Regions from separate parts of the Caulobacter sp. 05T431 genome, predicted to be linked through region 2. Evidence: riboswitches for the same ligand, from Rfam matches in the RefSeq annotation. Region 2 holds a riboswitch; the other holds the start of a gene.
What was found. A riboswitch is a leader RNA that binds a small molecule or an ion and turns the genes downstream of it on or off. The one in region 2 is predicted to bind ZMP and ZTP.
Positions count from the first base shown of each region.

Region 1: another riboswitch for ZMP and ZTP. It lies ahead of purH (bifunctional phosphoribosylaminoimidazolecarboxamide formyltransferase/IMP cyclohydrolase); the one in region 2 lies ahead of AC1U89_RS23230 (LysE family translocator).

Region 1 covers NZ_JBFTKU010000029.1:22,846-28,541, forward strand. Annotated here, with positions in the region: gene AC1U89_RS22005 (phosphomannomutase/phosphoglucomutase) at 1-917, opposite strand, end outside; gene purH (bifunctional phosphoribosylaminoimidazolecarboxamide formyltransferase/IMP cyclohydrolase) at 1,056-2,645, opposite strand; ZMP/ZTP riboswitch at 2,676-2,756, opposite strand; gene AC1U89_RS22015 (PAS domain S-box protein) at 2,826-4,553, opposite strand; gene AC1U89_RS22020 (hypothetical protein) at 4,689-5,039, opposite strand; gene AC1U89_RS22025 (heparinase II/III family protein) at 5,093-5,696, opposite strand, start outside.
Region 2 covers NZ_JBFTKU010000034.1:16,975-21,173, reverse strand. Annotated here, with positions in the region: gene AC1U89_RS23245 (hypothetical protein) at 1-880, shown strand, start outside; gene AC1U89_RS23240 (hypothetical protein) at 982-1,293, shown strand; gene AC1U89_RS23235 (ribonuclease T2) at 1,315-2,064, opposite strand; gene AC1U89_RS23230 (LysE family translocator) at 2,263-2,895, opposite strand; ZMP/ZTP riboswitch at 2,915-2,994, opposite strand; gene AC1U89_RS23225 (TonB-dependent receptor) at 3,210-4,199, shown strand, end outside.

The DNA of each region.
Region 1 (5,696 bases), on a different contig from region 2:
AGGCCGGTTGACTTGACGTCGACCACGAAGGTCGCGCCCGGATTCAGCGGGGCTAGGTCGCGGGCCAGCATCAGGCCGATCTTGTCGGCGAAGATCTCCTCGCCCTCGTCGTCGACCACGCCGCAGCGGTCGCCGTCGCCGTCGAAACCGAACGCCAGGTCGGCCCCGTGCTCGCGGACGGCGTGGGCCATCGCGTGCAGCATTTCGGCGTCTTCCGGGTTCGGATTGTATTTCGGGAAGGTGTAGTCCAGCTCGACGTCCATGCCGATCACGTCGGAGACGCCCATGCGCTGCAGGCCGTCGACCGCGAAGGCGCCGGCCGTGCCGTTGCCGCAGGCGGCGATCACCTTCAGGGGACGGGTGATCTGGGCGCGCTTGGCCACGTCGGCGATGTAGCGCTCGGCCTCGCCCTCGACGCGGATCAGCTTGCCGCCGTCGCGCTCGACGAACTCGCCGCCCAGCACGATCGCCTTCAGCCGGCCCATCTCGTCGGGGCCGAAGGTCAGGGGCTTCTGGGCGCCCATCTTCACGCCGGTCCAGCCGTTCTCGTTGTGGCTGGCGGTGACCATGGCCACGCAGGGGATGTCCAGGTCGAACTGGGCGAAATAGGCGGTGGGCGACAGGGCCAGGCCGATGTCGTGCACCTCGCAGCCGGCGGCGAGCAGGCCCAGGGTCAGGGCCTGCTTGATCGACAGCGAATAGCCGCGGAAGTCGTGGCCGACCACGATCTTCGACTGGCCCAGCTCGTGGATGTAGGTCCCCAGGCCCAGGCCCAGGGCCTGGACGCCCAGCAGGTTGATCTCCGGTCCGAACAGCCAGCGCGCGTCGTATTCCCGAAATCCCGTGGCCTTGACCAAGGGCTCATTCTCATAAGCGGCGGTATTGGGAACGAGATCGGCGCGGGGCTTGGAGAACATCGGGGCTCGCTTCAAGGACTTGCGCCCGAAGCTCTAGCCACAAGATCGTCCGCCGACTAGCGCATTCGTATGACGCCGTTCAGCATGACGGTGGATCGACACGACCCGCGCCTGGCGCGCGGGTCGCGCCGTCCGGGATTAGTGGCGGAACACCCGCACGCCGGTGAAGGCCATGGTCAGGCCCAGCTTGTCGGCGGCCTCGATCACCTCCGGGTCGCGCATCGAGCCGCCCGGCTGGATGATCGCCGTCGCCCCGGCCTCGGCGGCCTGGATCAGGCCGTCGGCGAACGGGAAGAAGGCTTCCGAGGCGCAGGCGCAGCCCTTCAGGTCCAGGCCGAAATCGGCGGCGCGCAGGGCGGCGATCCGGGCCGAGTCCTTGCGGTTCATCTGGCCGGCCCCGACGCCCAGGGTCTGGCCGGCGCGGGCGTAGACGATGGCGTTGGACTTGACGTGCTTGCCGACGGTGAAGGCGAACAGCATGTCGCGCACCTCTTCGTCCGTAGGCTGACGCTTCGTGACGATCTTCAGGTCCGAGGCGGTGATGCGCGCGTCATCACGGGATTGCACCAGGAAGCCGCCGGCCACCGACTTGAAGGTGTCGCCGGTCGACAGGGCGTCGGGCAGGCCGCCGGTCACCAGCAGGCGCAGGTTCTTCTTGGCGGCGAAGACGGCGACGGCGTCGTCGTCGGCCTCGGGGGCGATCACCACCTCGGTGAAGATCTCGACCATGGCCTCGGCGGCCTCGCGGGTCAGGCGGCTGTTGACGGCGACGATGCCGCCGAACGCGCTGGTGGGGTCGCAGGCCAGGGCCCGCTCATAGGCTTCGCGCTGGCTCGCGCCGACGGCCACGCCGCAGGGATTGGCGTGCTTGATGATCGCCACGGCCGGGCCCTGGGCCGGGTCGAACTCGGCGATCAGCTCGAAGGCCGCGTCGGTGTCGTTGATGTTGTTGTAGCTGAGTTCCTTGCCCTGCAGTTGCTTGGCCGTGGCCACGCCCGGACGCGGATTGGGGAAGGTGTAGAAGGCCGCCTTCTGGTGGGGATTTTCGCCATAGCGCATGGTCTGGCGCAGCTCGCCGGCGATGCTCTTGCGGGCCGGGAAGTCCTGGCCCAGCTGTTGGGCGAACCAGCCGGAGATCGCCGCGTCATAGGCCGCCGTGCGGGCGTAGGCGCGGGCCGCCAGGATCTGGCGCAGGGCCAGGGTCGTGCCGCCGGCCTTCAAGGCCTCCAGCACCTCGGCCAGGTCGGCCGGATCGGTGCAGACCGCGACATAGCCGTGGTTCTTGGCCGCCGAGCGGATCATGGCCGGGCCGCCGATGTCGATGTTCTCGACGCACTCCTCGTAGGCGCCGCCCTTCGCGACCGTGGCCTCGAACGGATAGAGGTTCACGTACAGGATATCGATGCCGCCGATGCCGTGGTCGGCCATGGCTTTCGCATGGTCGGGAGCGTCCCGAACGCCGAGGAGCCCGCCGTGCACGATCGGGTGCAGGGTCTTGACCCGGCCGTCCATCATCTCGGGGAAGCCCGTCAGGTCCGAGACGTCCTTGACCGGCAGGCCGGCCGCGGCGATGGCCGCCTTGGTGCCGCCGGTCGAGACCAGCTCGACGCCCGCCTCGTGCAGGACCTTGGCGGCCTCGACCAGGCCGATCTTGTCGGAGACCGACAGCAGGGCGCGCTTGGGAGCGACGAGGTCGGGGGCGGACGGATAGTCGGGGGCGGCGGGCACGGCGGACTCCTGTGAGGTCTTTTCAGAACAGTGTGGAGCCCAGGCGCGCGGCATATGAGGTCCGCGCTCCCCGATGGTTGCCCATCACTAGCGCCAGTCACGCAGACGGCGCGGAAAATAAGGAGGCGGGCGGGGGAGTCAATTGCGGTCAGGCCCTCCTCCACAGAGGGAGGACCTTCGTCAGCCCAGCCGCACCGGCAGCACCGCCCGCACGCCCTCGACGGCGAAGGTCAGTTCCGGTCGGCCGCCCAGGTCGCCGGCCAGGCCGCGTTCCAGCAGGCGGGTGCCGAAGCCCCGGCGTTCGGGCGCGCGCACCGGCGGCCCGCCGCGCTCGGTCCAGCTCAGGACCGCCCGGTCCTCGGCCGTCTGGTTCCAGGCGACGTCCACCCGGCCGCCCGTCGCCGACAGGGCGCCGTACTTGGCCGCGTTGGTGGCCAGCTCGTGCACGGCCAGGGCCAGGGACAGGGCGGTGCTGGCGCCCACCCGCAGGGCGGGGCCGCGGATCGCCACCTGCTCGGGGTCCAGGTCGTCGACGAACGGGGCCAGGCCCTGGCGGACGATGTCGTCCAGCGCCGCGCCCTCCCAGCTCTCGCGGGTCAGCACGTCGTGGACGGCCGACATCGCCAGCAGCCGCCCGATCAGCCGCTCCCGCACGGCCTCGACGGCTTCTTCCGGCCGCAGGGTCTGGCGGACGATCGACTGGACCGAGGCCAGGGTGTTCTTCACGCGGTGGTTCAGCTCGTTGATCAGCAGGCGCTGGCGGGCCTGGGCCGTCTTGGTCTCGGTCATGTCCATCGCCATGCCGATATAGCCCTGGAACTGGCCCTGGTCGTCGATCTGCGGCCGGGCGTTGGCGACCATCCAGCGATAGTTTCCGTCGCCCCCCAGGAACCGCGCCTCGAAGCCGTAAGCCATCGGCCCCCCCTCGGCGGTGCGCGCGGCCGCCCGTCGGGCGCCGACTCCGGGGATGTCGTCGGGATGGATCAGGCTGATCCAGGCGTCGCCCAGCAGGTCGGCCGGCGCCACTCCGGTGTACTCGCTGAAGGCTTCGTTGGCGAAGGTGATGCCGCCCTCGACGGAGGTCATCCAGACCGGCGCGGGCGCCGAATCCGCCATGGCCCGGAACCGGGCCTCGCCCTCGCGCAGGCGTTCCTCGGCCCGCTTGCGCTCGGTGATGTCGGTGTGCACGCCGATCCACTCGCGGATCGACCCGTCGGTCTCCAGGGCGGCGACGGCGCGGATGGCGAAGTCGCGCCAGACGCCGTCGTGGCGGCGCACCCGATGCTCGAACGTGAAGGGACCGCCCCGGGCGACGGCCTCGTTCCAGGCCTGGATCGTCGGCTCGGCGTCGTCGGGATGGACGGCGTCGGCCCAGCCGAAGCCCTGGTAGTCGTCCTGGGCCTGGCCGGTCAGGCTGGCCCAGCCGGGCTGGTCGCCGACCATCCGGCCCGAGGCGTCGTTGGTCCACAGGATCCCGTCGACGGCGCCGATGGCCGCCCGGAACCGCGCTTCGCTGGCGGCCAGCCGGTCGTGGACCTCGACCCGGTCGGTGACGTCGCGGATGAAGCCGAGGAACACCAGCGCGTCGGGCTCGCCGAACGCGGCCAGCGAGACCTCGACGGGAATCTCGCTCGCGTCCTTGCGCACGGCCATCAGCTGCGACGACTGGCGCGCCGGCGGCGGCTCGGTGGAGGTCAGACGCCGGGTCAGGATCTGGCGGTAGTGGGCCTGATGGCGCAGCGGGGCCAGCACCTCGATCAGGCCGCGACCCAGGACTTCGTCGCGCGACCAGCCGAAGGCGGCCTCGGCGCGGGCGCTCCAGTCCAGGATCACGCCCTTGGCGTCCATGACGACGACGGGGTCGATCGCTGTGTTCAGGATGGGCCGCAAGGCGGCGAGGCTCGACATCTGCCCCTCCCTCAGCCGACGCGGTCGAAAACAGCTACAGGACAGGGTGGGGGCTGTGAATTCCGCGCTCCGATGGGCGCATGGGACGTAATGTCGCAGGGCGACCGCTCCCGCATCGAAGGCGGGATGGCGGTGTCAGGCGAAGGTGTCGGCCAGGCTGGCCTGGGGCGGCGCCTTGGGCCGGATGCAGCCCAGCCAGATGGCGAAGGCCAGATAATAGGCGATGGCGACCAGCATGCAGGCCAGGAAGACCAGGGTGTCCGTCGTCGACGGCGCCGGAACCGCGGCTCCGTTGCCCGTGTAGGTGGCGAAGGCGTCCGGCGCGACGAAGACCGGGGTCAAGACGAGGGCGAAGATCGGAACCACATGCAGCACGTGCCAGGCGGATCGGCCGGCGTTCCGCAGGCGGGCCAGGTAGAGGACGAACCACGGAACGAACAGGATGTGGGTGATCGTTTCCGGACCAAGCGCCTGCGCGGCGGTCATGATCGCGGTCGCGATCCAATACCCCTTCCGATCGATACTCAGCCTGGCCAGTCTCAATGGTCGGTCGCCCGGACGAGTTTCCAGCGGATCTTGGCGCCCTTTTCGGGCCGCACCTGGCTCTTGAGCACGATGGCGCCGGCGGGGCGGGCGTGGCCGTGGTCGAAATGGGCCGAGGGGGTGATGGCCACGTCGACCGCGTCGTTGCGCAGCCACCAGCCCACATTGGACGGCCCCTTGATCAGCACGCTCTTGCCGTCGCGGGCCAGCGAGGCGCGGGCGTCCGGATGCAGGTGGAAGGTGACCGAGAACGGCAGGTAGCGGCGCGGGCCGTCGGGATTGGCCGAGCCGATCGGGATCAGGCTGTCCTCGCCGCGCAGCTCGTCGGCCTTCAGGTCCAGATACAGTCGTCGGGCGTGGGTCAGGCCCAGGCGTCGCCAGCCGTCGTGGACGATGTCCAGCCAGACCCCGACGTCGGCGTCGTGGCGCTTGACCTCGACCTCGGTCGCGCCATCGACCAGCCACGGGCCCAGGGCCTCGGCGCGCCAGCCCGACAGCGGCCGGCCGGCCGAGCCGTCGCCCACCGACACAGTCGAGGCGGCCGACGACAGCCGGAAGGCGTTGGCGCCGGTCGCCTCCGGACTCCAGCCGCAGCTGGTG
Region 2 (4,199 bases):
CTATGAGATGTTCTGGGACGGCCAGCGCATTGGCGGGGTCGGCGTACTGTCGGGTTCGCCCAAGGTCGGCGCCACGCGACCGTTTCTGGTGAAGCTGCCGCCCTCGGGCGGGAAGACGACGGCGCTGCTGGCGATCCGAACCTTCATGCAGCCCCACACGGACCGCGACGGGCTGAGCGGCGGCTTGCGCACCGTTCCGGCGCTCGCATCGCCTGACCAGGGCCAGAAGCTGCATCAGGCTCAGTGGCGGCGAACGATCGCCGGCTACGTCGTCGATGCGGTCGAGCCGGTGTTGATGCTGCTGCTTGTCGTCATGGCCGCGGTTGCCGCCCGTGCTCCCGACCGCCGGGAATTCGCGCTCTGGATCGGCTTTGCTCTCATCGCCTCGGCCGGGTTGCGACTTGGCAATGCGGTCACGGCCTGGTCCGACATGGTCAGCTTGCCTGGGCTTCTGTGGCAAAACGGCGTGATCCTGGCGCCCGCCGCCAAGCTCGGCTGGACACTGGGTTGGAACGCTTGGGTCGACGGCAAGGACCGTCGCTTCGTCTCATGCCTCGCGGTGGCGGCCTGGGTGGCTTTGGTCGCGAGCGCCGTTGCGGAAAGCGCGTTGTTGGCTGCGACAGGGCGGGCGCTCATCGCCTTGTCGCTTGCGCTTGTTGGCGTCCGCATCGCCCGCTTCGGGCGGCACAAGATCGCGGCCTTGAGCGCCATGGCGCTGACGGCGGTTGGTCTGTTCGCGTCCGATCTCTCGGCGATGGGCGTCCCCAGCATCTGGTTTCCCTTCAACATCGGGGTCTCGCGTTCGCAGTACGCCTATGCCTTGGCGCTGCCGCTGCTGGCCTATGTGCTCGCGGCGGCGGGCAGGCGCCAGGCGCGGTGACGTCCAGGCTTCGCCTTGCGCCGGGGATGACGGAGGCGGAGAAATTTTGCGTTTCCGATCAAAGGCGTTAGCTTAGCCATAGGCGTTGGGGGACGCTTGGGATGGCTGACGACCACAGACGAGTTCACTGCGAGCGCCACGGCCTGCGCAAACCCAGCTTCGTCTGCAAGCACCTGGTCGCCGGCGTCGGGCTGGGCTTCGTCGAGCCTCGCGGGCCGCAGGACGCGGACGCCTCGGACGAGCAGGCCGCCTGGTGCGACCGATGCGAGGAGGCCCGCCTGGCCGGCGGCGGCTGGACGCCGAGGTCCGAGGCCGAGGCGGGCATCACCCTGGTCTGCGACGCGTGCTTCGAGGCCTCCCGGGCCCGCAACAGCCGCTGGACGGCCGCGTCCCGCCGGTGGGGCCATTCCTGACCCTCGCGGAGGGCGCTCCGCCTAGCCCTTCTTCTTCGGCTTGGTGGCGATCATCGGCGCCATAGGCGTCACGGTCACCACCGCGTCGTCGGCCGCGCCGTTACCGCCCCGGCAGGCGGCCAGCTTGAAGTCCAGGTCCATGCAGACCCAGACCTCGGTCAGGCGGCCTTCCTTGACGCGCACGTTCAGGCCCTCGGCGGTCATGCCGCGATTGCCCTTCAGGAACGCCTTGCGGATCTCGCCGGCGGTCATCGTGCCCTCGGGGCCCGGCTTGAGGTCCGGGACCTTCAGGCCCTGGCGCACCTCGCGGGCCTTCTTGAAGTAGGCCTCGGGCGTGTCCCACTGGCAGGTGCCGTGGGCCTGCCACTCATGCTGCAGCAGCCAGGGTGAGGGGGTCATGCAGAGGTTGGAGAGCACGGTCGCCGCGCTCATCGGCGGGCTGGGCTTGCAGTAGCGCGGGTGGACCTTGTCCGGGCCGTTGGGCCACAGGCCGTGCACGGTGAAGCCGAAGCTGTTGGTCTGGCACTGGATGATCTTGTTCGACTCCGGGATGCCCGCGCGGCAGGCCTCGGGCGACCAGAACAGGGCCAGCAGATAGGCGGCGGTCGGGACGTCGGTGTGGATCTCGCTGGCCGGCGGGGTCTCGGCCGGGGCCGGGATCACGCTGGGCGGGACCGTGCAGGCCTTCAGGCTGGAGGCGTGGGCGGCGCCGGCCAGGGCCAGGGCGGCGAAGAGGGCGGTGAGGACCTGAAGGGGCTTGGACGACAGCATGGGGGACTCCGGCGCTAGCTGACGCTTCTCTAGCACGGCTTGGCCAACCTAAAACTCCGCTCATCCCGGCGAATGCCGGGACCCAGATCCCCTAGCTGCGAGGGGTGATTGGAGGGGCTCGGCGCTCGTGGCGCCAGCCTCAAAGCCATTCCATCTGGGTCCCGGCATTCGCCGGGATGAGCGGAAGAAAGCTATGGCCTACCGCCGAGCCTCGGTCGCCATGCGCACGGCCAGGCCGCCCAGGACCGTGGCCATCAGCCAGCGCTGGATCAGGGCGAAGCTGGGGCGCGTGGCCAGGAAGGTGGCGATCGTGCCGGCGGCCAGGCAGATGCAGCCGTTGACGGTCAGGCTGATCACGATCTGGCTGCCGCCCAGGGCCAGGGACTGGCCGAAGATCGCGCCCCGATGCGGGTCGATGAACTGCGGCAGCAGCGACAGATAGAGCATCGCCGCCTTGGGGTTCAGCAGGTTGGTCAGGAAGCCCATGCTGATCAGCTTGGCGGGGCTGTCCTTGGGCAGCTCGCGGACCTGGAACGGAGAGGCCCCGCCCGGCTTGATGGCCTGCCAGGCCAGCCACAGCAGGTAGAGCGCCCCGCCGAACCGCAGGATGTCGTAGGCGATGGGCGCGGCCATCAGCAGGGCGGTGATCCCCAGGGCCGCGCAGACCAGATAGACGATGAAGCCCGCGGCGGTGCCGATCAGCGACACGATCCCGGCCCAGCGGCCCTGGCAGATCGAGCGGCTGACCAGGTAGATCATGTTCGGCCCGGGGGTCAGGGCCATGCCTAAGCACACGAGACAGAAGGCGATCCAGGTCTTGGCTTCGGGCATGGGCGGACTCCGCGTCAGAGGTGGGCGCCCAGGCGAACGGCTCATGACGTCCACGCTCCCTCAGGGTGCTCCCTGTGATCGCCAGTCACGCGGACGCGGGCTGTGTACACCGGTTCGCGGCCAAGGTTGAGGCCAGCTTTGCTGAAGGCGGCCAAGATATGCCCTGGCAAGAACGGGGCATGTGCGAGCGCATATCCCTGTCTCGTGTATTTCTGCGAATGATTATCATTGCACACCGGCAACGCTCCAGATAAGAACGCGTCGCAATTACGACAAAGGGCCGCGCTTTCGGACGGCCTTGCTGGGGTTTTTCGATGACCAAGAGTTCCAAKCCCGCCGTCGCCGGCGTCCGCAGCCAAGCCCGCGCCGCGCTGGGCGTCGCCGCCGTCGCCGGTCTGGCTGGCCTGTCCCTGGCCCCCGCCGCCTTCGCCGCGCCCGACACCGAAGCCGACGCGGCGGTCGCCACGGCCCCGGCCGACACCAGCACCGAGGTCTCGGGCGTCAAGGTGGACGGCAAGCGCTCCGCCGAGGTCCAGTCGCCCAAGCTGACCGCGCCGCTGGTCGACACGCCCAAGGCCATCACGGTCATCCCGCGCAAGATCATCGAACAGACCGCCGCAACCTCGCTGACCGACATCCTGCGCAATTCGCCGGGCATCACCTTCGGGGCGGGCGAGGGCGGCCAGCCCCTGGCCGACCGTCCGTTCATCCGCGGCCAGGCCTCGGGCAACAACGTCTTCGTCGACGGCGTGCGCGACAGCGGCGGCCAGACCCGCGAAGTGTTCAACCTCGAGCAGGTCGAGGTCGTGAAGGGCCCCGACAGCGCCTACAGCGGCCGCGGCTCGGGCGGCGGCAGCATCAACCTGACCTCCAAGAGCCCCAAGGCCGACGACTTCGCCACCGCCTCGCTGGGCGTCGGCACCGACGAATATGTCCGCGCCACGGTCGACCTGAACCACAAGATCAACGACAACGTCGCGGTGCGCCTGAACCTGCTGGGCACCCAGGGCAACACCCCCGGCCGCAAGGCGGTGGACTTCGACCGCTGGGGCATCGCGCCGTCGCTGGCCATCGGCTTGAACGGCCCGACCCAGCTGGTGCTCAGCTACTACCACCTCGACGGCAACAACATGCCCGACTACGGCATCCCGCTGTCGACCAAGACCACCCAGCCGCGCACCGAGGACGGCATCCTGGCGGTCGATCCGCGCAGCTTCTACGGCGTGCGCTCGCGCGACTACCAGAAGACCAAGGCCGACATCGGCACGGTCGCCTTCGACCACCAGATCAACGAGAACTTCGGC